3 regions of the Streptomyces sp. NPDC002232 genome follow, and region 2 is predicted to be linked to each of the others. Evidence: riboswitches for the same ligand, from Rfam matches in the RefSeq annotation. Region 2 holds a riboswitch; each other region holds the start of a gene.
What was found. Region 2 has a riboswitch for cyclic di-AMP ahead of ACFYXU_RS31585 (M23 family metallopeptidase). Riboswitches for the same ligand answer to the same signal wherever they lie in the genome.
Positions count from the first base shown of each region.

Region 1 (9,748 bases), on a different contig from region 2:
CCTCGCGTACTTCAAGAAGTTCACCGACGCGCGGCCCGGCGACCCGCTGTACGACCGGGGCATGGGTTCGGTCCCGAAGGTGACCGGCTCGACGCCGGACGACATCGCCGCCGCGATCCGCGCCGACGTCGTCGCGGGCACCCTTCCGCAGGTGTCCTGGGTGGTCGCGAACGAGGCCTTCTCCGAGCACCCGTACGCCCCGCCCGGGGACGGCGCCCACTTCGTCGACCTCGTCTACCGCGCGCTGGCCGCGAACGCCGAGGTGTTCGACTCCACGGTGCTGTTCCTCAACTACGACGAGAACGACGGCTTCTTCGACCACGTGCCGCCGCCGGTGGCCCCGCCGGGCACCGCGGGCGAGTACCTGGACGGCACCCCGATCGGCCTGGGCTTCCGCGTCCCCATGCTTGTCATGTCCCCGTGGACCCGTGGCGGCTGGGTGAGCTCCGAGGTCTTCGACCACACGTCGGTGCTGCGCTTCATGGAGACCTGGACCGCGGCGCTCGGCACCCCGGCGACCTGCCCGAACATCAGCGCCTGGCGCCGGAGGGTCACCGGCGACCTGACCGGCGTCTTCGACTTCGCCCGCCCGGTGTACGGCGTGCCCGCGGGCCTGCCCTCCACGGCCAAGGTCATCGGACAGGCCACCTGCGGCCCGCTGCCGAACCCGGCCCCGCAGAACAACGCGCTGCCCGCGCAGGAGTCCGGCACCCGTCCGGCGCGCGCCCTGCCCTACCAGGTGAACGGCAACCTCGACCGCCTGGAGTTCGGCGCCTCGGGCAAGATCCTGGCCTGGTTCTCGATGACCAACCAGGGCGCGGAGGCCAGGCGGCCGGCGCACTTCTCGATCCATCCGCACCAGTACCGGGACACGGCCGCCTGGCAGTACACCGTCGACCCCGGTGACACGGCCACGGACTTCTTCAACATCGGCCTGGGGTCGGGCTCGGGCAAGTACGACATCTCGATGATGGGCCCCAACCGCTTCCTGCGCCGGTTCATCGGGGACGCATCCAAGGCCGGCAAGGCCGTCGAGGTGGCCGCGCGGTACGCACCCGATCCGGGAACGGGCAAGACGGCACTGTGGTTCCGGATGACCAACAGTTCCGCCGGCCCGGTCACCTTCACCATCCGCTCGAACGCGTACCGCTCGGACGGCCCGTGGACCTACACGGTGCCGGCGAACTCCAGCCGCGAGGACTACTTCAACGCCGTGGCGTACAACGGCGGCTGGTACGACTTCACGATCCTCGCCGACATCGACGGGACCTGGTCGCGCCGGTACACCGGCCACATCGAGAACGGCGCACCGAGCGTCAGCGGCTGACCTTCCCCCGCATGCCGGGCGACGGCCTTCGGGCCGCCGCCCGGCCCCGGCCGGGGGCGCGGCACCAGGCCATGGGGCCGGTGGCGCGCGGTCAGCGCCCGGCGAGCGCCGCCCGGCGGACCGTGGCGTCGAGGAGCGCCACCGCGTCGTCGGCCGTACGGCCGGGCGCCCGGTTCCACGGGCCGATCAGGCCGTGCCAGCCGCGGGACCGGAGCTCGGTCATGATCCAGGCGGCCGCCTCGTGCATGGTGTCCGCCCCTCCGTAGCCGAGGCGGTGGGCGGCGAGGAGGGCGCCGCAGACGCAGCGCGCGCCACGGGCGTCACGCAGCTTGTACGGGGCGTTCTGCCAGCCCCACTCCGTGAGCACCAGGCGCGCGTAGCCGAGGTGCACGGAGGGGCGCAGCTCGGCCTGCCCGACGCGGCGCCAGGCGTGGAGGCGGTCCGGCAGCACGGCTCCGAGCCGTCCGGGGAGGCGGCGCTCGCCGGGGAGCGCAGGCGGCAGGGCCGCGAGGGCGTCGGCCACGAGCCGGTCGACCGGGACGCTGAGCAGCTCCCGCCAGCCCTCCCCGGCCGGTGGTGACGCCTCGGGGGCGGTCCAGTCCGTGACGATCCGCTGCCAGGTGGCGCTCTCGAAGAGTGCGGCCGCCTCGCGGTCGAGGCCGTCGGGGCTGAGGACGGGGGCGGTGGGCGGCATGGGATGACTCCTGGGTCGACTTCCTCCATTTTTCAGGATGAATGTCTGTTTTGCGACTTTTAAGCCACCCCGGAGAGTCGCCCACGTCACCCCCCCGAGGCGGTGATTTCCGCTCGATTTACCCAGTGCGGAATGAAAAGACCTATTCGGACATTGCGCCCTGGGTGACGCGACTCACTGGACGGGCCCCGCCGGTTCGCGGCATCTCCGCCCACCCCTTGCCCGGCAAGGAAGTTCGACGCCCCGATGACTGCGTCGATCTTGAATTCTCCGAATTCCGTGATCCTTTTCCCCTTACCCGGCATCCACTCCTCTTGTTATCCGTCGCATTACTGGCCTACGGTCACCTCCATTCGAGCGGAACGCCCAATCCTGCCGCCGCTCGCTCAACGTCCCTTTTCACCCGACGGCAGGAGCGGGGGACCCACGAATACGCCGGTCCGGATTCCGGAACGGCTCGGGGTGCAGCCGCGTGCGCGCGGCCGGACATCTCCCGTCCGAACCCGACAGCTCACCCCGCAGGCGCCGGAGAGGAAACCGTCATGCCTGCTTTCGGTAAGCACCGCCGTCCCCGTCTCGGCCACGTCTCCCGCGGCTTCGCCCTGGTCGGAACCGGTGGCGTCGCCCTGACCCTGCCGCTCATCGCCCCGGCCGTCGCCGGCGCCGCACCCCTGTCCGGCGCCCCTCAGGCCGCCGTCCAGGCGCCCGCCTCTCCGGCCGCGACGATCACCGTCAAGGCCCCCGCGGCCCCGGCCGCCGCCCGCACCTACACCGTGGTGAGCGGCGACTCGCTTTCCCTGATCGCCCACAAGAAGGGAATTCAGGGCGGCTGGAAGAGCCTTTACCAGGCCAACAAGAGCGTCGTGGGTGACAATCCGTCACTCATTCGCCCGGGCCTTGAACTGACGATTCGTCGGGATGCCGCGAAGGCCACTCACGCCGAGGCGAAGAAGTCCGCCGCGACCGAGCGGGCGAGCCGCTCCGAGCGTCGCGCCACCCCGGCCGTCGCCACCGGAACGGGCTCCTCCGCCGCCGCGGCCGCTCCCGCCGTCGCCGCCCCCTCCGCCGTCAAGGCGGCCCCGATCGCCGCGACGAACTACGCCGACAACCTCGACGGCTGGATCCGCGAGTCGCTGGCCATCATGGGCCAGCGCGGCATCCCCGGGTCCTACGACGGGATCTACCGCAACGTCATGCGCGAGTCCTCCGGAAACCCCCAGGCCATCAACCTGTGGGACTCCAACGCGGTCGCCGGCACCCCCTCGAAGGGCCTCCTCCAGGTCATCCAGCCGACCTTCCTGGCCTACCACGTGCCCGGCACGTCCATGGACCTGTTCGACCCGGTCGCCAACATCACCGCCGCCTGCAACTACGCGGCCGACCGCTACGGCTCCATCGACAACGTCAACTCGGCGTACTGATCCCCCGCCGGAAGTGCCCGGCGAACCAGGAGGTGGCGAGGTCCGCCACCTCCTCCAGGGCGCCGGGCTCCTCGAAGAGATGCCCGGCGCCCCCCACCACGGCGAGCCGGTTCTCACAGCGCAGCAGCGCCAGCGCCCGCCGGTTGAGGTCCAGGACCAGCGCGTCCGCACCGCCCACCACCAGGAGCGTGGGGGCGCGCACCGCGGCCAGGTGCTCGGCCGCCAGGTCCGGCCGGCCGCCGCGCGAGACGACGGCGCTCACCGGGGACGCGGGGTCGCCCGCGGCCCACAGGGCCGCGGCGGCACCCGTGCTCGCGCCGAAGTACCCGAGCGGCAGCCCGGTGCTCTCGGGCCGCGCGGCCAGCCACTCCGTGGCCCCGGCGAGCCGCCCGGCGAGGAGCGGGGTGTCGAACACATGGGCCCGGTCGGTCGCCTCCGCCTCGGTCAGCAGGTCGAAGAGCAGCGTCCCGAGGCCCGCCCGGTTCAGCGCCGCGGCGACCGCCCGGTTCCGGGGACTGTGACAGCTGCTGCCGCTGCCGTGGGCGAACAGGACGACGCCGTCCGCGTCCTCGGGCACCGCGAGCCGCCCGCCGAGCGCGACCCCACCGACCGGGATCCTGACGTCCGTGTCCTGGACCACCGGGACACGCGCGGTCCTGTTCCGCTCCAGGCAGGCGACGACCTCGGCGTCCGGGGTCTGCGAGAAGTCACGGTAGAACTGCCCGATCGCGAAGAAGAGCTCCGGCGCGTGCACACCGACGGTCTCGTCGGCCTCCCCGCCGAGGCGGGTCGTCCACCCGCGCGGCCCGACCGGGACGGCGAGCACGATCCGGGCGGCGCCCCGGGCCCGGACCACCCGGCAGGCCGCCAGCGCCGTGGCTCCGGTGGCCAGACCGTCGTCGACCACGACGACCGTCCGCCCGTCCAGCGGCACCGGTGCCCGGCTGCCCCGGTACCGGCGGGTGCGCTGGTCGAGCTCGGCGAGCTCCCGCTCCTCCACCGCCGCGATGTCCCGGTCGGTGACGCCGGTCTCCCGTATCACCCGCTCGTTGAGGACCCGCACCCCTCCCTCCCCGAGCGCCCCCATCGCGAGTTCCGGCTGATCGGGCACCCCGAGCTTCCGCACGAGACAGATGTCGAGCGGCGCGTCGAGGGCCTCGGCGACCTCCACCGCCACCGGCACGCCACCCCGTGGAAGCCCCAGGACCACGACGTCATGGCCCCTGAGATGGTCGAGCCGGGCGGCGAGCTGCCGCCCCGCGTCCGTCCGATCGCCGAAGAACATGGTTCCGCCGCCCTTCCGCCCGCGCGGCCGGGACCCAGGGACGTCGCCCGCCCCCGGCCCGTCCCTCCAGGGTAGACGCGTCCACGCACGGGACGGCGGGCCGCGCCGCGCCGGAGGGGACCACGGGTCAGCGGGACTGAAGGGCGTCGAGGGCCACGGTCTGGGCTATCGCCAGGCGCCGGTCGAGCTCGGGGTCGGCGATGTCGAGGACGTACCGGTCCCGGATCCCGAACCGCTTGTCGACCGACATGACGCGCCGCTCCCCCTCGGCGAAGTCGAAGTGGTACGGCACGACGAAGGGCAGGAAGTCGGTGAAGGGCAGGAACTCCCAGGCTCTGCGCAGCAGCGCCACGGTCTCGTTCCGCTCCTGGCCGGTCACCTCCGCCGCGTCGCCCTCTCCGCTCATGTGCCAGGTGCTGCGCAGCAGGGAGGCGCCGAAGTTCTTGCGGAAGGAGCCCAGTCGGGTGCCGGAGGCTCCGAGCACGTCGTACGTCGCGCCGAGGTCGACGACCTGACGGGCCTTGAAGGTGAAGAGCACCTGGCGCCGGGACTCGTCGGTGTAGAAGGTGACGTGCTCCTTGAGCGCCATCCTCTTCTGGTGGGCGAAGGCGACGAGTTCTCCCTCGGAGCCGTCCGGACCGACGGTGTGGACCAGGTACCGGTTGGCCATGAGCGTGACCTTCTGCCGGACGAGAAAGCGGTGCTGCGACTGTGCGAGGCCCATCGGTGGTGCTCCTGCCGGTAGGGGACGGTCCCCGGAAGACCGCCCCCGAGGTCGAGAGCACGATGATCCGATGCCGGGGAGCCCCGGCGCTGTCCTCGAAAGTCGTCGGTTCCGTCGACCTTCGGATGAGGCACCGGGGCCCGGCGGTTCTCAGGCGGCGAGGAAGGCCTCGATCGCCTCCGCGAGGGCCCGCGGGGTCTCCTCGGGGGCGTAGTGGCCCGCGTCCTTGAGGACTTCGAGGCGCGCGTTGGGGTACCAGCGCAGCCAGGTCGCCTCCATCGCGTCGGTGCCGAGCGCGGGGTCGTGCGCGCCGACCACGAGCAGGACGGGGACCGGGTTGTCGCGGACGCGCTCGTGGAAGTCCGCGCGGGACCAGGAGTCCAGGTAGGCGCGGAAGGCCGTCGCGGAGGAGCGGGTGACGGAGCGTTCGACGAGCGCGCCCAGCCAGGCGTCGTCGTACCGTCCGCCGGTGGTGTTGTCGATGATCGCGCGGCGGTTGGCCGGTTCGTCGGCGGCTCCCGCGAAGAGCTCCCAGGTGTCCCCGTCGAGGGGGAAGCCGGCGGCGGAGACCGGTGAGACGCCGATGATCGAGCGGACGCGGTGCGGGGCGTCGAGGAGCACGAGCTGCGCGGCCTTGCCGCCCATCGAGTGGCCGATGACGGAGAACGACTCCCAGCCGAGGTCGTCCGCGACCGCGAGGGCGTCGGCCGCGACCTCCTCCATCGTGTACGCGCCCGCGTGGTCGAGGGCGTCCCCGTATCCCCGGCAGTCGACGAAGGCGTACGAGCCGACGGCGGCGTCCAGATGGGCGCGGAGGGGCGCGAAGCTGGTGCGGTCGCCGAACCAGTTGTGCAGCACGAGGGCCCTCCCGGGTCCCTCACCGTGTACGTCGTACGGAAGAACCCGGCCCGTCATCGTGCCCCCTGCTCGCGTGATCGTGCCGTCGCGCGGTCGGCGGCGGTCGACGACCGAGTGTGACGACGCGGACGCGTGGGGTCAACACCGTCGTCCGGGGCGTGCGGGAGCGCGTCGCGGGAGGGGCGTGCGGAGCCCGCGCGGGGTCGCGGGTCCGCCGCCGGGCGCGGACGCGGCGGCCCGGCGGGTCCGGGATGCGGGCCCTTTCGGGGCGGGGGCATGCTGGCTGTGTGACCTCGCACGGCGCGTCCGGCGCCGGCCCGGCGGGCGGCACCGGGCTCAGGTCCGGGATCGGAGCCGACGACGGGCCCGCTTCCGGTGCGCTGACCTGGGCGCTCGCGGAGACGGCCCTCTCGGCGGTGGAGGAGGTCGGCGGCTACGCGGGCGGGGTGTACCTGCGCTCCGGCACTCCGGGGCTGCTGCGGATGGCCGTTCTGGTCGGGCTGCCCGGACCCCTGTTCCGCCCGTGGACGCGGATGCACGCGAACCGGCCGTTCCCCGTCGCCGAGGTGCACCGCTCGGGGCAGGCCGTCCACCTCGCGGACGTCGAGGAGGCCATGCGGCGGTTCCCGCAGCTGGTGGCGAGCCTGCCGTTCCCCTTCGCCTCCCTGTACGCGCCGGTGGTCGCGGGCCGCGAGCGGTTCGGCGTGCTCGTGGCGCTGCGGCCGCCGACCCCGGGGGTGCCGGTGGACGGGCGGGACCGCAACCGGATGACCCGGGGCGCGCTCCGCCTGGGCGAGACCCTGGCCGGCCTGTCCCGGCAGGGCGTGGCGGTCGAGTGGCCCGGGGACCCGGTGTGCGTGCAGCTGCCCACCGGCTCGGGGCGCCCGGTCCGGTTCGGCTCCTTCGTCTGGGACCTGGCCTCGGGCACGGTCACGCTGGACGACGGGCTGCTCGCGATCCTGGGGGCGGGTGTCGTCTCGCCCTGCTCGATCGAGGTCCTGACGTCCCTGCTCGATCCCGAGGACGGCTACGCCCTGTGGGCGGCGGCCCGGCGGGCCACCGGCTCGGACGGGCGGCCGGAGGTCCGCAGGATCCGCCTCAAGGGTCCGGACGGCGGCCTGCACCTCCTGGAGGTGTCCGCGCGGGCCCGCCGGGCCGAGGGCAACGGCTCCGCCGGAGGCGCGCGGCTCGAAGGCACGCTGGTGGACCTCGGTACGGGTCTGATCGGTTCGGACGCCACGGACCGGCTGCCGCGCGCGATCCTGGCCGTCGACCGGCTGGGCCGGGTCACGTACGTCAACGAGCGCACGGAGCGGCTGCTGGGCCGGCCGCGCACGGCGCTGGCGGGGCGGACGCTGTGGGAGGCGCTGCCCTGGTTCGGCCACCCCTTCCACGAGGAGCAGCTGCGCGCCGCCCTGCTCTCCGGCGAGCCCGTGCACTTCCTGGCCCACCCCGAGCGGGGCCGCTGGCTGTCGGTCTCGCTGCACCCGGGCCGGGACGGCGTGACGATGGTGCTGGTCCCGGAGGAGGACCCGGCTCCGCTCGTACCGGCGTCGGCGGGCGCGCAGCGGACGGACCACGTCCTGTCCTCGCCCGGCGACCGTGCCGCGGCGCTGTACCGGCCGGTGGCGCTGGCGATCGCGCTCTCCGAGGCGGTGACGGCCCGGCAGGTCTCGGCGGTGGTGACGGAGGAGCTGCTGCCTGCGTTCGGCGGGCGCCAGCTGGCGATCTACCTGCTCAGCGACCGGCGGCTGTACCTGGCGTGGGAGACGGGGTTCCCCACGGGTTTCCTCGAACCCTTCGACGGGGTGGCCCTGGACGCCCATGTGCCGGGCGTGGAGACCCTGACGACGGGGAGGCCGCTCTTCTTCGAGTCCATGGAGCAGTTGGGGCGGGCGTATCCGGACCTGCCCCTGGACGCCCAGTCGGGCGCGCGGGCCTTCCTCCCGCTGATCGCCTCGGGCCGGCCGGTGGGCTCCTGCATCCTCGGCTTCGACGCGCCGCGCGGCTTCAGCCCGGAGGAGCGGACGGTGCTCACGGCGCTGGCGGGACTCATCGCGCAGGCGCTGGAGCGGGCGCAGCGGTACGACACGGAGTCGGCGGTCGCGCGCGGACTCCAGGACGCGCTGCTTCCCCACCGTCTGCCGGTGCGGGACGGCGTGGACACGGTGGGCCGCTACCTGCCGGGCACGCAGGGCATGGACGTGGGCGGCGACTGGTACGACGTGATCGAGACGGGCCACGGGCGCCTCGCGCTGGTGATCGGTGACGTGCAGGGACACGGTGTCGCGGCCGCGGCCACCATGGGGCAGCTGCGGAGCGCCGTCCGGGCGTTCGCGCTGGGCGGTCACCGGCCGCAGGACGTGATGCGGGGCACCAACCGGCTCCTGATCGACCTCGACCCCGGCCAGTTCGCGAGCTGCTGCTACGTCCTGCTCGACCCCGACACGGGCGAGGCGCGGGCGGTGCGGGCGGGGCATCCGCAGCCGCTGCTGCGGATGCCGGACGGGACGACGCGGCAGGTGGAGCTGGCGGGCGGGATGGTCCTGGGCGTGGACGCGCGGGCCTCGTATCCGGTGAACCGGCTGCGGCTGGCGCCGGGGGCCGTGCTCGCGCTGTTCACGGACGGCCTGGTGGAGCAGCCGGGCAAGGACATCGACGAGGGGATCGCGCGGCTGGGCGGCGCCCTCGCCGCGACGCACGCGCTGTCGCTCACGGAGGCCGCCGACCGGTTGATCCGGGAGGCACGGGCCGCGACGTCCCGGCCCGACGACATCGCGCTGCTGCTCGCGGCGCGGTGGGCGGACAGCCGCTGAGGCGCCCGTCGGGGCGGGGCGGATCCTTGAGGGCCCACCCGGTCGGGGCCCTCGGCTCCGGTCGCGGGCCCGAGCGGGGCCGGTCGCGGGCCCGAGCGGGAGCGGACGCGTGGCCGGTCGCGGGCCGTCACCAGGTCGGACCCGTGACCCGCCGCGCCGTCACCCGGTCGGACTCGTGGCGCTGGTCGGGGGCCGGGCGCGCGGGGAGGCTGGGGGTGCCGTGCCGATCAGGCCGGACGAGCCAGGGCGTCAGCCCGAGGAGGACACGTGCAGCAGGACAAGCAGCCCGAGTACGGCCCCGTGGTGTTCCGTGACCGCTCGGCGGGATACGCGTTCCTGACCCGCTCCACCGCGAGCAGCGACCGGACCATCGACTGGGACGACGGGAACACGTACCCCGTCATCGACGTCGAGATCTCCTCCGAGAGCCACCCGTTCTACACGGGCACGGCGCGGACGGTGGACTCCGAGGGGCGGATCGCCAAGTTCCAGCGCCGCTTCGGCGAGGAGGACTGAACTCTCCCGCGAAACTGGCCAGGAGATGGCCGGTTCGCCTTCCAGGATGAGGTCACGAGGACGGCGGGGCGCTCGCGCTCCGCCGCGGACTTCCCTGGAGGGGAACA
Region 1 is NZ_JBIARV010000004.1:664,025-673,772, reverse strand. Features, by position in the region: gene ACFYXU_RS20930 (phosphocholine-specific phospholipase C) at 1-1,327, shown strand, start outside; gene ACFYXU_RS20925 (hypothetical protein) at 1,419-2,021, opposite strand; cyclic di-AMP (ydaO/yuaA leader) riboswitch at 2,375-2,559, shown strand; gene ACFYXU_RS20920 (transglycosylase SLT domain-containing protein) at 2,564-3,442, shown strand; gene ACFYXU_RS20915 (phosphoribosyltransferase family protein) at 3,426-4,727, opposite strand; gene ACFYXU_RS20910 (hypothetical protein) at 4,855-5,451, opposite strand; gene ACFYXU_RS20905 (alpha/beta fold hydrolase) at 5,602-6,366, opposite strand; gene ACFYXU_RS20900 (SpoIIE family protein phosphatase) at 6,597-9,125, shown strand; gene ACFYXU_RS20895 (type B 50S ribosomal protein L31) at 9,393-9,641, shown strand.
Region 1: another riboswitch for cyclic di-AMP. It lies ahead of ACFYXU_RS20920 (transglycosylase SLT domain-containing protein); the one in region 2 lies ahead of ACFYXU_RS31585 (M23 family metallopeptidase).

Region 2 (9,748 bases):
AGATTGCTCACCATGACGACGACGACACCGCAGGTCAACCCCGTGCTCAGGACCGCGCCGGCCTCCCCCGCCGCGGCGGCCGCCTACTTCTCCGCCAGCCTCGCCTTCCACGCCGACGTCTCCGACGTGGCCTCCACCTTGGCCGCCTCGGCCGCCGAGGGCGCCGACCCGGGCTTCGTGGTGATCGACTCCCGCTCCACGGCCTCCTGGGACCAGGGGCACGTCCCCGGCGCGATCCACCTGCCGACCGCGCTCATCCCCGAGCAGGCCGAGCAGCTGCTCGACCGGTCCGTGCCGGTCGTCACGTACTGCTGGGGCCCCGGCTGCAACGGCGCCACGCGCGCCGCGCTGGCCCTGGCCGAGCTGGGCTTCCAGGTGAAGGAGATGCTCGGCGGCTTCGAGTACTGGGTGCGCGAGGGCTTCGCGTACGAGACGTGGGAGGGGCCCGCGGAGAAGGCCGCGGACCCGCTGACGGCGCCGGTCGACTCCGACGACTGCGGCTGCTGACGAGAACCGATTTCGTGATCGCCCCGGTCATGCCGTAGAGTCATGTTTACCGACGCGGGGTGGAGCAGCTCGGTAGCTCGCTGGGCTCATAACCCAGAGGTCGCAGGTTCAAATCCTGTCCCCGCTACTCAGTAGCAACGAAGGCCCGGATCCAGTCACTGGATCCGGGCCTTCGTCGTGCTCGCCCCTCCGCTTGACCTTGACGCAGCGTCAAGATCTAGCGTGGTGGTCATGGAGTGGTCGATCCAGGAGATCGCCAAGAAGGCCGGCACCACCAGCCGCACCCTCCGCCACTACGGCGAGCGCGGACTGCTGGAGCCGAGCCGGATCGGCGCGAACGGTTACCGGTACTACGACCAGGCGGCGCTCGTGCGCTTGCAGCGGATCCTGCTGCTGCGCGAGCTGGGGCTCTCGCTGCCCGCCATCGCCGAGGTCCTCGCGGGGCAGCGGGACGCGTCCGCCGCCCTGCGCACCCATCTCGCCCTCCTGGAGCAGGAGCGCGAGCGCATCGGACGCCAGATCGCGTCGGTGCGGACCACTCTCGACAAGACCGAGAAGGGAGAAGAGCTCATGGCCGAAGAAGTGTTCGACGGTTTTGACCACACGCGGTACGAGGAGGAGGTCACCGAGCGCTGGGGCCGTGAGGCGTACGAGAACGCCGACCGCTGGTGGCGCTCGCTGGGTGACGCGCAGCGGAAGGCGTTCATGGCCGAGCAGGACGGCATCGCCCGCGCGTTCGGGCGGGCGGCGCGGGAGGGCCTGGCCGCCGACAGCGACGAGGTGCAGGCCATCGCCCGGCGCCAGGTCTCCTGGCTGTCGACGACCACGACGCCGAGCAGGGAGTACCTGATCGGTCTCGGGCGGATGTACGTCGACGACCCCCGCTTCACCGCGAACTACGACCGGCACGGCGAGGGCACCGCGGTCCTCGTCCGGGACGCGCTGCGGGTCTACGCGGAGCGGAACCTCTGAAGGACCTGTCCGAAGTAAACGGTGGCCAAAAGCGCGCCCGCCTCTTTGCGGCCGCACCCGTACCCACCGTAGTGTCACGCGCACCATGAGTGACCAGCGCGTGTGTGAGCTGAGCCGGCGGGCGCCCGCCGTGCTCGTCCTGCTCGCGCTCCTCGCCCTCCTGGTGAGCGTCTGCCACGGCTCCCACGGGCACCTGCTGCCGGCCTCCGGCACCACGACCGCCTCCGCCCCCGCGCTCCCGCACGGCTGCGAGCGGTCCGGGGACGCCTGGAGCTTCGACGCCCACCTCCCCGCGCAGGCCGCCTCCTCCCAGTCCGCCGCGCCCGACGCCGGCGGAGCCGTGGTCCTGCCGTACGCGGCGGACCTCCGCACCGATCCCCGCGCGCGCTGCGTCCGGGACCGGGCGGGCCCCGGCCCCGAGCCGGGCCGGCTGCTCGTCGCCCTCGGAGTGGACCGGAACTGAACCGGGTCCCGCACACCCGCGTGACCAGGTTCCCTTTCGCGTACCCACACCGAGGACGTATCTCCCATGACCGCACCCCTGACGCTGTCCATCGCCGGGCAGACCGTCGGCAACACCCCCGTCTTGTGGACGGACGACGGCTACTGGGCCAAGCTCGAAGGCTTCAACTTCGGCGGCATCAAGGACCGCGCCGCCCTCTACATGGTCGAACAGGCCCGCCGCCGCGGGCAGCTGCGCCCCGGCGCCCCGATCGTCGAGTCGACCTCCGGGACCCTCGGGCTCGGCCTCGCCCTCGCGGGCGTCCTCCACGGCCACCCCGTGCACGTCGTCACCGACCCCGGCCTCGAACCGATCGTCGAGCGGATGCTCGTCGCCCACGGCGCCCGGGTCCACGTCGTCCCCGAGCCCAGCCCGCACGGCGGCTGGCAGCGGGCCCGGATGGACCGGGTCGCCGAGCTGCTGGGCGAGCTCGACGGGGCCTGGTGGCCCGACCAGTACGGGAACCCCGACAATCCCGCCGCCTACGGGGGGCTCGCCGCCGAACTGTCCGCGCAGCTCGACCGGGTCGACGTCCTGGTCTGCGCGGTCGGCACCGGGGGCCACTCCGCCGGGATCTCCCGGGCCCTGCGCGCCACCAGCAGCCCGGCCCTGGAGCTGGTCGGCGTGGACTCGGTGAACTCCACCGTCTTCGGCCTGCCGGCCGGGGAGCGGCTGATGCGCGGCCTCGGCTCCTCCATCCACCCGGGGAACGTGGACCACGGCGCCTTCGACGAGGTGCACTGGGTGGGGCCCGCGGAGGCGGTCCGGACGGCCCGCAGGCTGGCCTCGCGGCACTTCGCGACCGGTGGCTGGAGCGTGGGCGCGGTGGCCCTGGTCGCCGGATGGCTGGCCCGCACCCGGCCCCGCGGCACCCGGATCGCGGCCGTCTTCCCGGACGGGCCGCAGCGGTACTTCGACACCGTCTTCAACGACGAGTTCTGCGCGGCGCACGGGCTGCTCGACGGCCCCGTGCGGGAGGACCCCGCCGCGTACGTCTCCGACGACACGGTCAGCGGCTGGACCCGGCGCGTCCTGGGGCGGGCCTCGTGACCACGGCGACCGCGCCCGCCAAGGGCGGGATCTGGAAGCAGAGCCGCACCTTCGACCCGGCCGTCCGGCTGCTCTTCCTCAACCAGCTCACCATCAACCTCGGCTTCTACATGCTCATGCCCTACCTGGCCGCGCATCTCGCGGACGGGCTCGGCATGGCCGCCTGGGCCGTCGGCCTCGTCCTCGGCGCCCGGAACCTCTCCCAGCAGGGCATGTTCCTCGTCGGCGGGGCGCTCGCCGACCGGCTCGGGTTCAAGCCGCTCATCGTCGCCGGCTGCGCGCTGCGGACGGTCGGCTTCGGGGCGCTCGCCTTCGCGCAGTCGCTGCCGATGCTGATCGCCGCCTCGCTCGCGACCGGCCTCGCGGGAGCGCTGTTCAACCCGGCCGTGCGGGCCTGTCTCGCGGCGGAGGCCGGGGAGGAGCGCCGGGTGGAGGCCTTCGCGCTCTTCAACACCTACTACCAGGCGGGCATCCTGCTCGGGCCGCTCGTCGGGGTGGCCCTGACGGGGGTGTCGTTCCGGCTGACGTGCGCGGTGGCGGCGGTGCTGTTCGCCGGCCTGACCCTCGTACAGCTCCGGCATCTGCCCGTACGGACAGCCGAGGCGCCGAGGGAGCTGCGGGGGCAGTTCCGCACGGTCCTCGCGCACCGGACGTTCTGGCTGTTCTCGCTGGCCATGACCGGCTCGTACGTGCTGTCCTTCCAGGTCTATCTGGCGCTGCCGCTCGCGGCGGGCGGTACGGCGGCGACGACCGCGCTGTTCGTGGTCTCGGCGCTCGTCGCGCTCGCCGGGCAGCTGCGGATCACGGCCTGGTGCCGGCGCCGCCTCAGCCGGGAGCGGTGTCTGGTGCTCGGGCTGGCCCTGATGGGCGGGGCGTTCCTGCTCCCGGCCGTCCTGGGGCGCGGCCTGGTGGGGCTGCTGCTGTGCGCGGCCGTGCTGTCCGTCGCGAACGCGGTGCTCTACCCGTACGAGATGGACACCGTCGTCGCCCTGTCCCGGGGCCGCTGGGTCGCCACCCACTACGGGCTCTACAACACCGTCTGCGGGGTCGGGATCACCCTCGGGAACCTGGGCACGGGCGCGCTGCTCGACGTCACCGGCTGGTCGGCGGCGCCCTGGCTCGTGCTGTGCGCGGTGGGCCTGACCTGCGCGGCGGCGATGGCGCTGCTCGCCCGGGGCGGCCGGCTGGCGGCCGGCTGACCCGTACGCCAGTCGGCCCCGTGGAAGTCGCCGCCGTCGGCCGCGGCGGCCACCCTGGGAGGGCGCGGTGCGGACCGCGGCCGGTCGGACCGGGCAGGAGAGCACAGGTGGGGCACCCCCTAGGAGCGGCGGGCGGCGGACGGCGGGGCGGCGAGGGCCGCTCCGAGCCCGGCCGTGCCCGGCGGTTCATCCGCGCGCTGCCCCCGCTGATCATCGTGGGCGGTGTCGTCTTCGACGTGGCGACACCGGCCCAGTACACGGCGGCGCCGCTCTTCTCCGCCGCCCCGCTGATCGCCGCGCCCTTCTTCTCCACGCTGACGACCGTGATCACCGGGATCGCGGCCGTCCTCGCCTCCGTCGGGCTGCACGCCTACAACGACACCGTCGACGAGGTGGCGGCGCTCACCGAGACCCTGACCGTCCTCACCGTCTCCGCGCTGGCCGTCCTCATCAACCGGGTGGTGCGCCGCAGCGGCGAGCGGCTCGCCTCGGCGCGGGTCATCGCGGAGACCGCGCAGAAGGCGGTGCTGCCGACGCCCGCCGAGCGGATCGGCGGGTTGCAGTGCGCGGCGCGCTACGAGGCGGCGCAGGCGGACGCGTTCATCGGCGGGGACCTCTTCGCCGTCCAGGACACCCCGCAGGGGGTGCGGCTCGTGGTCGGGGACGTGCGGGGCAAGGGGATGGACGCGGTCGAGGCCGTCGCCGTGGTCATCGGTGCCTTCCGGGAGGCGGCCGAGCAGGAGCGGACCCTGGAGGGCGTGGCGCAGCGGCTCGAACGGGCGCTGGCCCGGGAGGGCACCCGCCGGGACGGGCTCGACGCCTTCGAGGGGTTCACCACGGCGGTCCTGGCCGAGATCCCGCGCGCGGACGGCAGCGGGACCTTCGACGGTTTCGTACGGGTCGTCAACCGCGGTCACCCGCCGCCGCTGATGCTGTACGCGGACGGCCGGCTGGAGGTGCTGGAGCCGGGGGAGGCGGCGCTGCCGCTCGGCATGGGGGAGCTGGCCGCGTGGCCGGACCGGGGGGAGGCGCGGCCGTTCCCGCCGGGCGCGACGCTGCTGTTCTACACGGACGGCCTCTCGGAGGCGCGGAACGGGCAGGGCGTCTTCTACGATCCGGCGGCGCGGCTCGACGGGCGGATCTTCCCGGGGCCCGAGGAACTGCTCGACGCGCTGGTGGACGACGTGCGGCTGCACACGGGCGGCGGGGCGACCGACGACCTGGCGCTGCTGGCGGTGAGCCGTCCGGCGACGGGGCAGCCGGAGCGGCGCCGGACGATGCCCGTGGTGGCCCCCGGAGGGCCCGGTCACCAGGCGTAGTCGGAGGGTGTCACTGCGATAACAATTGACATAACGTCAGATCGCGGGGGTTTGGCCTCCTGTCCCTGAAGGGCGGTCAAGTCAGGCTATTACCCCCCAATCCCGTGAATGATCAAGAGGAACGGCTTGGAATCGGGAGCCCCTGTCTATTAACGTTCGATAACGCAGCGCGGTCGTCCCAGCCGTCGCAAGAGACGGCACCGTGCGCACGCGCCGAATCCTGAAAAGGAACCGGGGAACCACCACTTGGGGTGAATCGGGCCCCTTCGCACCCGTGCGGACCACGCACGCGTGCGGTCGAGCCCGTAGGAGACCTTCCTGCTCCGAACCCGTCAGCTAACCCGGTAGGCGAGAAGGAAGGAAAGGAGCGCCCCCACCCGTGGCGTCCAACACCCCCGCACCCGAAGCCCCCTTCGACGCCTTCGGTGGCGGTGCGGCTCCCTCCGCCCCGGACACCGAGTGGAACCCCACCGAGGGCTCCCTCCGCGCCGAGAGCCGCTCCGGCGGCCGGCACCGGGTCGTCAAGCAGCGCTCCAACTTCGCCCGCTCCTCCACCGTCCTCGGCGTCGGCGTGATCGCGGCCGTCGGCGCGGGCGGCCTCGCCACCGCGCAGGACAAGCCCCCGGTGGCGATATCCCTGCCGGACCTCCCGGACATCGACCTGCCGGACGCCCACGACATCCCCGGCGTCGCCGCCCTCCTCCCGGAGCAGCAGAGTGCGCCCGTCAGCGAGGCCCGCGCCAACCCGAACCCGCTGACCACCGCCACCTACGCCACCGCGGCCGAGGAGAGCACCGGGCAGGCCGAGCGGGCGGCCACCGCCGCTCCCGCCGCCGGCGAGGCCCTGCGCGCCCGCATCCTCCAGCAGGCCGAGCAGCAGCAGGCCTCCGCCGACGCCGCCGAGAAGGCCGCCGCGGAGAAGGCCGCGGCCGAGAAGGCCGCCGCCGAGGCCGTGGCCAAGGAGGCCGCCGCGCAGAAGGCCGCCGCCGAGGCCAAGGCGAAGGCAGAGGCGGAGGCCAAGGCGAAGGCCGAGGCGGAGGCGCGTGCGAAGGCAGAGGCCGAGCGCCTCGCCAAGCTCGCCGCGAGCTACTCGCTGCCGGTGTCCTCGTACACGCTCACCGCCACCTACATGCAGTCCGGTTCGATGTGGTCCTCCGGCCACCACACCGGCCTCGACTTCGCGGCCCCCACGGGCACCCCGCTCAAGGCCGTCCACGGCGCGACCGTGAAGTCGGCCGGCTGGTCCGGCTCCTACGGCTACCGGATCGTCCTGGAGCTGGAGGACGGCACCGAGGTCTGGTACTGCCACCTCTCGTCCATGCTGGTCGGCGCGGGCCAGACCGTCGGCACCGGCGAGACGATCGGCCGCGTCGGCGCCACCGGCAACGTCACCGGCGCCCACCTCCACATGGAGGTCCACACGTCCGGCGGCGACGGCATCGACCCGGCGGCCTGGCTCCGCTCCAAGGGCCTCAGCCTCTGAGCGGACCCGGAATAGGCCCGGCGGCGGGAGCGGTTGAGCGACACATGACCTCTCTCCGCCCGCTGGGCAGCTCCGACCTCCACGTCTTCCCGATAGCCCTGGGCGGCAACGTCTTCGGCTGGACCGCCGACGAGGCCCAGTCCTTCGCCGTCCTCGACGCCTACGCCGCCGCGGGCGGCAACTTCGTCGACTCCGCCGACGTCTACTCCGCCTGGGCCGAGGGCAACGAGGGCGGCGAGTCCGAGACCGTCATCGGCCGCTGGCTCGCCTCCCGGGGCAACCGCTCCGACATCGTCGTCGCCACCAAGGTCGGCGCCCACCCCCAGTTCAAGGGCCTGTCCGCCACCACCATCAAGGCGGGCGCGGAGGAGTCCCTCCGCCGTCTCGGCACCGACCACATCGACCTCTACTACACGCACTTCGACGACGAGTCCGTCCCCGTCGAGGAGATCGTCACCGCCCTCGACCAGCTGGTGAAGGACGGCAAGGTGCGCGCCGTCGCCGCCTCCAACATCTCCCCGGAGCGGCTCCGCGCCTCCCTCGACTTCGCCGAGGCCGAGGGCCTCGCCCGGTACGTCGCCCTCCAGCCGCACTACAACCTGGTCTCCCGCGACACCTACGAGGGCCCGCTCCTGGAGACCGTCGAGCGGGCCGGGCTCTCGGCCGTCCCGTACTACGGGCTCGCGGCCGGCTTCCTCACCGGCAAGTACCGCCCCGGTGCCACCGTCGACAGCGTCCGCGCCTCCGGGGCCGCCGGGCACCTGGAGACCGAGCGGGGCCGGGCCGTGCTCTCCGCCCTCGACACGGTCGCCGAGGCGCACGGGGCGGAGCTCGCCACCGTCGCCCTCGCCTGGCTCGCCGCCCGGCCGACCGTCGCCGCGCCGATCGCCTCCGCCCGCACGGTCGAGCAGCTCCCGGCGCTCGTCGCCGCCGCCGGCCTCACCCTCACCGAGGCCGAGCTGACGCTCCTGACCGAGGCCTCCGCCGTCTAACTGCGGTAGGGGTTGTAGCCGTCGTAGTCCAGATACTGCGGCGGCGCCCAGGCCCGGCCCGTGGCCCGCGCCGCGTACGTCAGCGCCGGGGACGCCACCGCGCGGCGCTGCCACAGGTGGTGCAGCAGCTCCTGCTCCCGGGCCGGGAAGTCGGGGCCCGCCGTGCCCCGGCGGGCCCGGTCCCGCAGGAACGCGAGGGTCGTCGCGAAGGACTCGTACTCGCCGACCGCCCGCGCGGCCGGCGGGCCGTACGTCCGGGCCGCGAAGGAGCGGGCCATCTGCCGGGCCCGCATCGAGGACAGCGCGAGCGGTTCGGTGGGGGCGAGCCAGCCGGCCGCCGCGTAGGCCGGGAGCTCCCCGGATATCGTGCGCAGCTCGCGCTGCCGGCTCCAGACCGCCAGCCAGGTCAGCAGACCGAAGGCCGGGACCATGAGCGCCCCGTACACCGCGTAGAAGGCCAGCGGGCCGCCGATGGTGGCCGAGCCGTTCCACGCGGCGTGCAGGCCCATCGCCAGCAGCAGCCCGCCGAGCGGCAGCAGCACCCGGCGCAGCCGCTTCCCGCGCGGCGCGAGGGCGGCGAGACCGAAGCCGACGCCGGTGAGCACGGTGAACAGCGGATGCGCGAACGGCGACATCACGACCCGTACGAAGAAGGTCGCCGCGGTCACCGAGCCGATGCCGGAGGAGCCGAACTCCTGGTCCTCGCCGAAGGCGTTGCCGAGGTAGAGGATGTTCTCGGTGAAGGCGAAGCCGGTCGCGGTGAACCCGGCGACCACCACCCCGTCGACGAGACCGCCGAAGTCCCTCCTGCGGAAGAGGAACAGCAGCAGGATCGCGGCGGCCTTCGCGCTCTCCTCGACCACCGGGGCGATGACGGTGGCGCCGAGGGTGTCGGCGGAGTCCGGATCGGCCGTGGCCGTGGCGATCCAGCGGACGGCGAAGGAGTTCGCCAGGATCGCGACGAGCGCGGCCGCGAAGGCGCCCCAGGCGAAGGCGAACAGCATGTTCTTCCAGGGACCCGGCTCGACCCGGTCGAGCCAGCGGAACGCCGACATGAGCAGCGGTACGGGAAGCACGGCCAGGCCCAGGCCGACGAGGAAGCCCTGGGTGCCGGTCTGCTCGCGGACCAGCGCCAGGATGACCAGCGCGCAGAGCGCGAGCAGCGTCACCACGGCGATCGCCCGGACCAGCCGACTGCGCCAGAAGGCCCGGCGGGGCCGGTAGCGCCACTGGGAACGGTCGGCGGCGGCGGGGAAGGCCGGCTCCTCGGTGTCCCGGTGCGGGACGGGAGCGGCGGCCGACGGGTCGCTCGGGGCAGGGTTCGACACGTGAGCGACCCTAACGACCTCCACCGACACCGGTCGACGCGGTTACGGGCTCCGCGTCACTTCCGCGTCACTTCCGCCGGAAGAGGAGGTCGTGGACGACGTGCCCCTTGTCGAGCCCCTGGCCCTCGAAGCGGGTGAGGGGACGGAAGTCGGGGCGGGGCGCGTAGCCGCCGTCGGCCTGCGTGTTCTCGAAGTCCGGATGCGCGGAGAGCACCTCCAGCATCTGCACGGCGTACTCCTCCCAGTCCGTGGCGCAGTGCAGCACGGCCCCGGGCTTCATCCGGGGGGCGAGGAGGCTGAGGAACTCGGGCTGGATCAGCCGCCGCTTGTGGTGGCGCGCCTTGGGCCACGGGTCCGGGAAGTAGACCCGGCAGCCGTCGAGGGCGGCGTCGCCCA
Region 2 is NZ_JBIARV010000006.1:726,438-736,185, forward strand. Features, by position in the region: gene ACFYXU_RS31550 (rhodanese-like domain-containing protein) at 13-507, shown strand; tRNA gene ACFYXU_RS31555 (tRNA-Met) at 561-634, shown strand; gene ACFYXU_RS31560 (MerR family transcriptional regulator) at 739-1,479, shown strand; gene ACFYXU_RS31565 (hypothetical protein) at 1,565-1,942, shown strand; gene ACFYXU_RS31570 (PLP-dependent cysteine synthase family protein) at 2,009-3,031, shown strand; gene ACFYXU_RS31575 (MFS transporter) at 3,028-4,230, shown strand; gene ACFYXU_RS31580 (PP2C family protein-serine/threonine phosphatase) at 4,338-5,549, shown strand; cyclic di-AMP (ydaO/yuaA leader) riboswitch at 5,751-5,915, shown strand; gene ACFYXU_RS31585 (M23 family metallopeptidase) at 5,929-7,032, shown strand; gene ACFYXU_RS31590 (aldo/keto reductase) at 7,077-8,024, shown strand; gene ACFYXU_RS31595 (PrsW family intramembrane metalloprotease) at 8,021-9,352, opposite strand; gene trmB (tRNA (guanosine(46)-N7)-methyltransferase TrmB) at 9,420-9,748, opposite strand, start outside.

Region 3 (9,748 bases), on a different contig from region 2:
GTGGTTGCGCAGGCCGATGGCCTCCTCGATGCCCTTCATGCCGATGCCCTGCTCGGCGAGGCCGGGGATCGGGAAGGTGCGGGAGACCGCGCCCATGGCGATGACCAGGTAGTCGAACGGCAGGTCGTACGCCTCGCCGACGAGCGGCGCGATCGTGGCGACCTTGCGGTCCTGGTCGATGGTGGTGACCCGGCCGGTGAGCACCTCGGCTCCGCGGACGACGCGTCGCAGCGGGACGACGACGTGACGCGGCGAGATGCTGCCGGCGGCGGCTTCGGGGAGGAAGGGCTGGTAGGTCATGTACGACCGCGGGTCGACGACCGTGACGGTCGCCTCCGCGTAGCGCATCTTCTTGAGGATGCGCCGAGCTGCGTACAGGCCTACGTACCCGCCGCCTACTACGAGGATCCTGGGACGCTCCGTGGTGCTCATGGCATCGAGTATCCACCCCTCCCCAGGGGGGTGCTCGTGCGCCCCTTCACAAGCTCTCCGGACACCTCTGCTACACTCCGCCGCCCACGTGATCCACATCATGGTCCTGCAAAGGAACCGGGGTGCACTGGCGAACGTTGTTCACCCCTCGTGAACTGGCCTGGAGAGCGCCCGTTAACGCTGAAGCGGAGCCCTGGTTCACACGATGGAAACAGCGAGCGAATCGGGGCCCGCGCCTGCGAAAGGGCCCTGCGGCGCCCCTCGAAGGGCCTAAAGACCCTCCTCGGGCACCGACAGGGCCCTTTTCCTTGTGAAGAACTTCACGAACCTTTTCCGACGGGGTGTCGCCGGAGGGGTCGATAGCCGCCCGCTATGCCACGGATAGGGCGATCCCATCGAGAATGTCGTGCTCGCTGACGACGACCTCGCGGGCTCCGACGCGCTCCACGATCTCCCGCAGGACGAGCGCCCCGGCGATGATCACGTCGACCCGGCCGGGGTGGATGACGGGGATCGCGGCCCGCTCGTCGTGGGTGGAGGCGAGGAGCCGCTCGGTCACCTCGGCGACCTGCGCGGCGGAGATCCGGGAGTGGTGGACCTTCTCGGAGTCGTACTCCGGGAGCCCGAGGGCGATCGCGGCGACCGTGGTCACCGAGCCGGCGAGCCCGACGAGGGTGTCCGCCGTGTCGATCGGCACGGTGGCGGCGGCCAGGTCGAGCGCGGCCCGGACGTCGGCGCGGATCGCGGCGACCTCCTCGGCGGTCGGCGGGTCGTGGCGGACGTGGCGCTCGGTGAGCCGGACGCAGCCGATGTCCACGGAGCGGGCCGCCTCGACGTGCCGGTTGCCGACGACGAACTCGGTGGAGCCGCCGCCGATGTCCACCACCAGCCGCCGGTCGTCCCCGTGCAGCTCGCCGGTGGCGCCGGTGAAGGAGAAGGCGGCCTCCTGGTCGCCGGTGATGACCTCGGGCTCGACGCCCAGGATCTCCACGACGCCGTCCACGAAGTCCTGGCGGTTCTCGGCGTCGCGGGAGGCGGAGGTGGCGACGAAGCGGAGCCGCTCGGCGCCGAGCTCCTCGATGACCCGGGCGTACGCGCGGCAGGCCGCGAAGGTCCGCTCCAGGGCCTCGGGGGCGAGCCGCCCGGTCTGGTCGACGCCCTGTCCGAGCCGGACGATCGTCATCCGCCGGTCCAGCTCGACGAGCTCGCCCGTCTCCGGGTGGAGGTCCGCGACGAGGAGGCGGATGGAGTTCGTACCGCAGTCGATTCCGGCGACCCGGGTCACGCGGACCCCTCCTTCTGCTCCTTCTGCTCCCCGCACGGCGTGACGCACGGGCCCTTCGCCCACCACTCCGGCAGCATCGCGAGCGCCTCGTCGCCGAAGGGGTTCACGCCCGGGCCCGCCACCAGCGAGTGACCGACGAGGACGTGCAGGCACTTGACGCGGTCCGGCATGCCGCCGGCGCTCGGGAAGCCCTCCAGGACCTCGATGGCGTCGCGGCGGGCGAGGTAGTCCTCGTGCGCGGCCCGGTAGGCGTCGGCGAGCTCCGGGTCGGTGGCGAGCCGGGCCTGCATCTCCTTCATGACCCCGTTGGCCTCCAGCGTGCCGATGGCCGAGGCCGCCCGGGGGCAGGTCAGGTAGTACGTGGTGGGGAACGGCGTGCCGTCGGGGAGCCGGGGCGCGGTCTCGACGACGTCCGGGTTGCCGCACGGGCAGCGGTGCGCGATGGCGCGCAGGCCGCGGGGCGGGCGGCCGAGCTGGAGCTCGAAGGCCGCGATGTCCGTCTCGGTCGGCGCGGTGCTCTCGGTCTGCGGAGGGGGCGTTTCCATGTCTGCCTTGGTCTGCCTTGTTCGTGTCGCGGAGGGGTCAGGGACGGTCGGCGTGGTCGACGCCGTCCCAGAGGTTGTCGTACCAGGGGCGGTCGGCCGCGCCCTGGTCGGCGCGGGGCCGTTGCTCCGCGTCGGGGTCGTTCACGGTGAAGCCGGTCTCGCCGGGGAGGACGTAGTGCAGGTGCTCGCGGGCGAGGCGGCGGACGTAGGCCGGGTCCTGGAGGCGCGCCTTCTCGTCCTTCAGTTCCTCGACCCGCCGGGCGGCCTCGGCGGCCCGGCGCTCCTGCTCGGCGATCTCGCCCTGCTGGGAGACGTAGCTCCGCATCGGGTAGGCGAGGGCGACGACGAGGGAGCAGACCACGAGGGCGAGGAAGGCCGCGCGGCCGGTGAGCCGGGAGCGGCGGGCCTGACGGCGGGTCTGGGAGCGGTAGACACGTGCGGCGGTCTGCTCGCCGAGCAGTCTGATCCGGGTCGCGGTCGAGAACCGGTCCCGGTCCTTCGCGGCCATGTCGTGTCGCCTCCCCTGTTCACGCGTACGTCCCCGCACACGGTACGGGACCGAGTGCGGGGACGGACGGAACTACCGGGTGTGACGCTGTCAGCCCTTGAAGCGCGGGAAGGCGCTGCGGCCGGCGTACACGGCGGCGTCGTCGAGGATCTCCTCGATGCGCAGCAGCTGGTTGTACTTGGCGACGCGGTCCGAGCGGGCCGGGGCGCCGGTCTTGATCTGGCCGCAGTTCACCGCGACGGCGAGGTCGGCGATGGTGACGTCCTCGGTCTCGCCGGAGCGGTGGGACATCATGCACTTGAAGCCGTTGCGCTGGGCCAGCTCGACGGCGTCCAGCGTCTCGGTCAGCGAGCCGATCTGGTTGACCTTGACCAGGAGGGCGTTCGCGGTGCCCTCCTCGATGCCGCGGGCGAGGCGCTCCGGGTTGGTGACGAAGAGGTCGTCGCCGACGATCTGGACCTTGGCGCCCAGCTTGTCGGTGAGGACCTTCCAGCCGGCCCAGTCGTCCTCGTACAGCGGGTCCTCGATGGAGACCATCGGGTACGCGGAGACGAGCTCCTCGTAGTACTCGGTCATCTCGGCGGCCGAGCGGGACTTGCCCTCGAACTCGTAGACGCCGTCCTTGTAGAACTCGGACGCGGCGACGTCGAGCGCGAGCGCGACGTCGGTGCCCGGGGCGTAGCCGGCCTCCTTGATGGCCTCGATGATGAGGTCCAGGGCGGCGCGGTTCGACTCGAGGTTCGGGGCGAAGCCGCCCTCGTCGCCGAGGCCGGTGGAGAGGCCCTTGCGCTTCAGGACGGCCTTGAGCGTGTGGTAGATCTCGGCGCCCCAGCGGAGGGCCTCGGAGAAGGACTCCGCGCCGATCGGGGCGATCATGAACTCCTGGATGTCGACGTTGGAGTCGGCGTGCGACCCACCGTTGAGGATGTTCATCATCGGAACGGGCAGCAGGTGCGCGTTCGGGCCGCCGAGGTAGCGGAAGAGCGGGAGGTCGCTGGCCTCGGAGGCGGCGTGCGCGACGGCGAGGGAGACGCCGAGGATGGCGTTGGCGCCGAGCGAGCCCTTGTTCTCCGTGGCGTCCAGGTCGAACATGGCCTGGTCGATCAGGCGCTGCTCGGTGGCGTCGTAGCCGACGAGCTCCGGGCCGATCTGCTCGATGACGGCGAGGACGGCCTTCTCGACACCCTTGCCCTGGTAGCGGTTGGGGTCACCGTCGCGAAGCTCGATGGCCTCGAACGCACCGGTGGAGGCGCCGGACGGAACAGCAGCACGGCCGGTGCTGCCGTCGTCGAGGCCGACCTCGACCTCGACCGTGGGGTTGCCTCGGGAGTCCAGGATTTCCCGGGCTACGACGACGTCGATGGACGGCACGAGCATCTCCTTCTGGGATGTGACGCTGGATGTGACGCAAGGTCGGTGCAGGGTCGCTCGGCCTTGCGACACGAGCCTAACCGGCCCGGAGGCTCCCGCCCGCCGCGCGCCCGCCCCCTGGGACGAAAAAGGACCCGAGGGCACCCATCCCGGGACGAAGGACCCGGGATCTACTGGGCGGTAACACTCGGAACCGTCAGCTTTCCCTCACGGACGCGGGACCGTCGGCCTCTCCGTAATAAGGGGAGAGCGCGGTACGGGGTCTCCCCCCGACAAGGGGAGACCCCGGTCCGGCGCGCACGGGGGAAGGGCGCGCCGGACCGGGGTGGTCACCGCGGGAGGGTCGTCGGGGCCGCGTGAGCCGCCGGACTCACGCGAGCCGCCGGGCTCACTTCAGGTGGAGCTGCTGACCCGGGTAGATCAGGTCGGCGTTCTCGACGACGTCCTTGTTCAGCTCGAAGAGCTTGGCCCAGCCGCCCTTGGTGCCGTGCGCCTGAGCGATCTTGGAGAGGGTGTCGCCGGCGGCGACCTTGTACTCGCCGTCGCCCTTCTTGACCTTCTTGCCGGTGGGCGTGGTGACGGTCTTCTTGGCGTCGGCCTTCGGGGCCTGGCGCTGCTCGCTGCGGCTGGTCGGCTGCTCGGCGCGGCGCTCCTGCTGCGGGGCGGCCTGCTGCTTCGGCGCGGCCTGCTGCTGGGGCTGCTGCTGCGGGGTCTCGGCGGAGCCGCCGTCGTAGGAGGCGCCCGAGAGGCCGACGCCGCAGTTCGGCCAGGCACCCTTGCCCTGGCCGGCGAGGACCTTCTCGGCCACGGCGATCTGCTGGTCCTTGGAGGCCAGGTCGGCGCGCGAGGCGTAGGAGGTGCCCCCGAAGGCGGCCCAGGTGGAGTTGGTGAACTGAAGGCCGCCGTAGAAGCCGTTGCCGGTGTTGATGGACCAGTTGCCACCGGACTCGCACTGGGCGACGGTGTCCCACTCGGCGGACGTGGCGGCCGAGGCGGTGCCCGCGCTCAGCAGCGGGGCGGCGACGGCGACACCGGTGACGCCGACGAGCGCGGCGACCTGGGTGGCCTTGGAGGGACGACGGTGTTTGCCCTTGGCGGAAAACAGCATGGAGATTCTCCTCACCGACGCCTGTGAGGTGAGCTGTCGGGTTCGGGCCGGAAAGTTGCCCGGCCGCGTGTCCTAGCACGCGGCTTCACCCCAAGCCGGTCGTCGGCCGTCTGTCTCGACGGCCGGGCCCGGCACTTACCTTGGGTCCCCCACTCCTGCCTTCGGCGCTTGCGCGACGACTGTTCCCATCGGCCGACGGCAGGATTCGGCGATTCGGACGACGGGGCCCGCGGTGGCGAGCGGTGACGACCGTAGACACAGACCCACCGGAAGTTCAAAGAGGCCCATTGCGGAAAAATCGACCTTACTTGCCTTCCGGTGGGCGGCGTTTGTGCAGGTGGGGGCCAGCGGGAGCAGAGTGCGCGGACGTGACACGCCAGTTGGGGCGAAGAGACCCATGTCTCACTTGCCCAGAACCGGACATAAGGCCGCGAACTAACCTTCCTTCGCCGTCGAACCCGCCGTCAGGTCAAGGCTCTGACCAGGCAGGATGAGGTCCGGATCGGTGCCCACCGTCCGGCGGTTGGCGTCATAGAGGGCGGTCCAGCCTCCGGAGAGTTCGTTCTTCTGTGCAATTCGGGACAGGCTGTCGCCCGGCCGCACGGTGTACGCGCCCGAAGCGCCCTGACTGTCCGTTACGTCCGAATTCTTCGCGTCGTCAGTCACCAGCGTGGCGTCCACCTTCTCCGCGGGCTGGTCCGGGGAGTCGGTCGCGTCCGAGGCGTGGCGGCCCGATTCGGCCGAACTGTCCGGCTTGCCGGACTCCTCCGGGGCGGCGTCGCCCCGGTGCTTGCCGGTGCCCGGCGTGGCCGACGGAGCGTCACCCTTCGGCGTCTCGGACGAATCAGGCGTACCGGGCGTAACGGACGCGTCGGGCATGGCCGGGGTCGCGGGGGTCGCCGGGGTGGCGGGCTCGGCCGGAGCGGCGGAGGTCGCCGGGGCGGTCGGAGCGGTCGGCTTCGCGGGGGTCGTGGGCGTGGCGGACCGCTCGGGCGTCGCCTCGGAGGTCTTGGGGGCGGCCTGGGCGTCCGGGGTCCGGTTGGACTCGGGGAGCGGGCCGCCGGGAGTCGTCGGGACGGCGAGCGGGCCGGGATCGACCCCGGTGGCTCTGCCGTCGTTCTTCAGGCCGGCGATCGGGGCGCAGGTGGCCCACTCCTCGCTGCCCTTGGCCAGTGCCTTCTCGGCCACCGCGATCTGCTGGGCGCGGCTGGCGAGGTCGGGGCTGGGCGCGTAGGTGAGTCCGCCGTTGCGCTCCCAGCTGTCCTGGGTGAACTGGAGGCCGCCGTACATGCCGTTGCCGAAGTTGGCGCTCCACTGGCCGCCGGACTCGCACTCGGCGACCCGGTCCCAGGTGGCGGCGTCGGCTGCGGAGGCGGATCCGGTGGCGAGCAGCGGCAGCGCCATGGCGGATCCGGTGACACCGGCGGCGACGACGATGGCGGGGGCCTGACGGGGGCGACGGTGTCGTCCGTTCCCGGAACGCATAGGAGGGGCCTTTCGCGTGACGGCTGAGACTGCCGGGAAACGTAGCGGTATTCGAACGTCCGTCACAAGTCGATCGCCCCGCGATCACGTGAAGATCACATTTCTGATGGCTCGTCAGCATCCAAGACGCGTACGGAAGGGGAGAACTCCACCGGAAGCGTGCGCAAACCCCGCATGATGAGCCCGCCGCGCCAGCGCAGTTCGGCCGGATCCGCGGCAAGTCGCAGATCCGGAAGCCGGGTCAGCAGGGTCGCCAGCGCGGTCTGTCCCTCCAGCCGGGCGAGCGGCGCGCCCAGGCAGTAGTGGATGCCGTGTCCGTACCCGAGGTGCTGGTTGTCGCGCCGGGCGAGGTCGAGGACGTCCGGCCCGCCGAACCGCTCCGGATCCCGGTCCGCGGCGGCCAGCACCACGAGCACCGGGTCGCCCGCCGGGATCTCCTGGCCGCCGATGGTCAGCGCCCGCGTGGCGTACCGCCAGGTCGCCATCTCCACCGGCCCGTCGAAGCGCAGCAGTTCCTCGACGCCGGTCTCCAGGAGTCCGGTCTCCCCGGCGGCCAGGGACGCCTGGAGCAGCGCCCGCTGTTCGGGGTGCCGAAGGAGGGCGTAAAGACCGTTTCCCACCAGATTGACGGTGGTCTCGAAGCCGGCGAACAGCAGGATGAAGGCCATCGCGGCGGCCTCGTTCTCGGTGAGGTGCTCGCCGTGGTCGGAGGCCTTGATGAGCCCCGAGATCAGGTCGTCCGCGCCTTCCTCCCGCAGGCCCTCGCGCTTGCGGTGGATCAGCTCGGCGAGATAGCCGCGCATCTTCTTCACCGACCGGGCGACCCCGCCGCGCGGCCCGCCGCCGTGCCGGATCATCATCCCGGCCCAGTCGCGGAAGTCGTCCTGGTCCTCCGGCGGCACGCCGAGGAGGTCGCAGATCGCGTAGATCGGCAGCGGGAAGGCGAACTCGTGGATGAGGTCGGCGCTCCCCCGCTCCACGAAGGAGTCGATCAGCCGGTCCGTCAGTTCCTGCACGCGCGGGGCGAACTCGGCGACCCTGCGCGGGGTGAAGGCCTTCGACACGAGCCGCCGCAGCCGGGTGTGGTCCGGCGGGTCGATGTTGAGCAGATGCGTCATCAGCTCGGCCTTGCGCTCCCCCGGGATGCCCGTCTTCCCCTTCGCGTGCGGGGACTCGTCGTGGTGCGCGGGGTTCTTGGAGAGCCGCTGGTCGGCGAGGGCCTGCCGGGCGTCCGCGTACCGGGTGACGAGCCAGGCCTCGACCCCGCTGGGCAGCGTCGTCCGGTGCACCGGCGCGTGCTCCCGCAGCCAGGCGTACGCGGGGTAGGGATCGCTCGCGAACTCCCAGGTGAAGAGGGTGGGGGCGGGTCGGGGGGTGGGGGCTGTGCTCACGGCACGACCGTACAGGGCCACTCCGGAGGAGCAATCACGGAGAAGATGTGATCAAACGGTGTGCCCCGTGCCCTAGATTCGTGCCGGTGGATCCCCAGCTGCTCCGAAGCACGTTCGCGGTCGTCGAGAGACGCGCCGAGCACGCCCTCACGTTCTTCTACGCGCACCTGTTCTGGAACAACCCGGGGGTGCGCGAGCTCTTCCCCGAGGACATGGTCCCCCAGCGGGACCGTCTCTTCGCCGCGCTCACCCATGTGGTGGCGCACCTGGAGGACCCCGGACTCCCCGGATACCTGGGACGCCTCGGGCGCGACCACCGCAAGTTCCTCGCCTCGCCCGCGCTGTACGCGGCCGTCGGGCAGAGCCTGCTCGCCGCCTTCGCGCACGCCGCCGGGCCCGCGTGGACGACCGAGGCGGAGAAGGCCTGGTCCGAGGCGTACGGCCGGGTCGCCGACCTGATGCTGGCGGGCGCCGAGGAGGCGGTCGCGGCCGGGGAGCCCGCCTGGTGGGACGCGGACGTCGTCCGGCACGAGCGGTACGGCCCCGACCTGGCCGTCCTCACCCTCCGGCCCCGGCAGCCCCTCCCGTACCTCCCCGGTCAGTACGTGGGCGTCAGTTCGCTGCGGGTCCCGCGCGTCTGGCGCACCTACTCCCTCGCGGACGCGCCCCGCGCGGACGGCACCGTGGAGCTGCACGTGAGCCGGATCGAGGGCGGCGCGATGTCCACGGCGCTGGTCGAGGAGACGGGACCGGGCGAGGTGCTGCGGCTCAGCGCCCCCGGCGGCGGGCTCACCGCGCGGACGCCGCCGGGCGGACTGCGCACCTATATATGCGGCGGCACGGGCTGGGCCCCGGTGCGGGCGCTGCTCGCCGAGGCCGCCGAGGCCGAGCCGGAGCTGGAGGGCCGGCTGTTCGTGGTGGCCCGCGCCAGGGAGTACCTGTACGGGCGGGAGGAGGCCGAGCGCCTGAGGGAGCGCCTTCCCGGACTGAACGTCACCTACATCACGGCCGCACCGCGGCAGCGCAGGGACCGGGCGACCGAGCGGCTGCTCCAGGCCCTGCGGGCCTGCGTCCACTGGTCCGCGCACGACGTGTACCTCGCCGGGCCGCCGGCCTTCGTGGCGGAGGTCCGCGAGGCGCTGGCGGAGCTGGGCACCGAGGAGGCGCGGATCCACCACGACACCCTGCCGTCCGTGGGCCGCTTCCGCACCCGCCCGAACACCGCCGCCGAACGCCTCCTGGGCCCGCCGGCCCCGCTCTGGCACGACCCGGAGGCCCGCGCCCCGCGCGAGGGGTGACCCCGGCCTGCCGTCAGCGACGCGCGCGCCGCCGCCGCCGGACGATCCGGACCAGCTCCGTGACGCCCGCGATCAGGAGCAGCGCGGCGAGGATCCGCATCCAGACCGCGTTGTCGTCGCTCAGCGTCTCCCAGCCGAAGAACAGCACCATCAGGACGGTCAGCCCCGGCGGCGCCTCGGCGGAGGACGCCTTGCGCGCCTTCCGCTCCCGCGCCTTCCGCTCCCGCGCCGGGTCAGGAGCACTCCCCGCCGCGTCCGGGGCGCTCCCCGGCGCCGGGTCCGGCGCGCTCCTCGGTGCGTCGGCGTCCGCGTCCGGAACGCTCGC
Region 3 is NZ_JBIARV010000008.1:291,400-301,147, reverse strand. Features, by position in the region: gene ACFYXU_RS35255 (NAD(P)/FAD-dependent oxidoreductase) at 1-432, opposite strand, end outside; gene ACFYXU_RS35250 (exopolyphosphatase) at 803-1,717, opposite strand; gene ACFYXU_RS35245 (DUF501 domain-containing protein) at 1,714-2,262, opposite strand; gene ACFYXU_RS35240 (septum formation initiator family protein) at 2,300-2,770, opposite strand; gene eno (phosphopyruvate hydratase) at 2,861-4,147, opposite strand; gene ACFYXU_RS35230 (transglycosylase family protein) at 4,530-5,249, opposite strand; cyclic di-AMP (ydaO/yuaA leader) riboswitch at 5,253-5,426, opposite strand; gene ACFYXU_RS35225 (transglycosylase family protein) at 5,685-6,734, opposite strand; gene ACFYXU_RS35220 (cytochrome P450) at 6,830-8,125, opposite strand; gene ACFYXU_RS35215 (globin domain-containing protein) at 8,212-9,423, shown strand; gene ACFYXU_RS35210 (hypothetical protein) at 9,437-9,748, opposite strand, start outside.
Region 3: another riboswitch for cyclic di-AMP. It lies ahead of ACFYXU_RS35230 (transglycosylase family protein); the one in region 2 lies ahead of ACFYXU_RS31585 (M23 family metallopeptidase).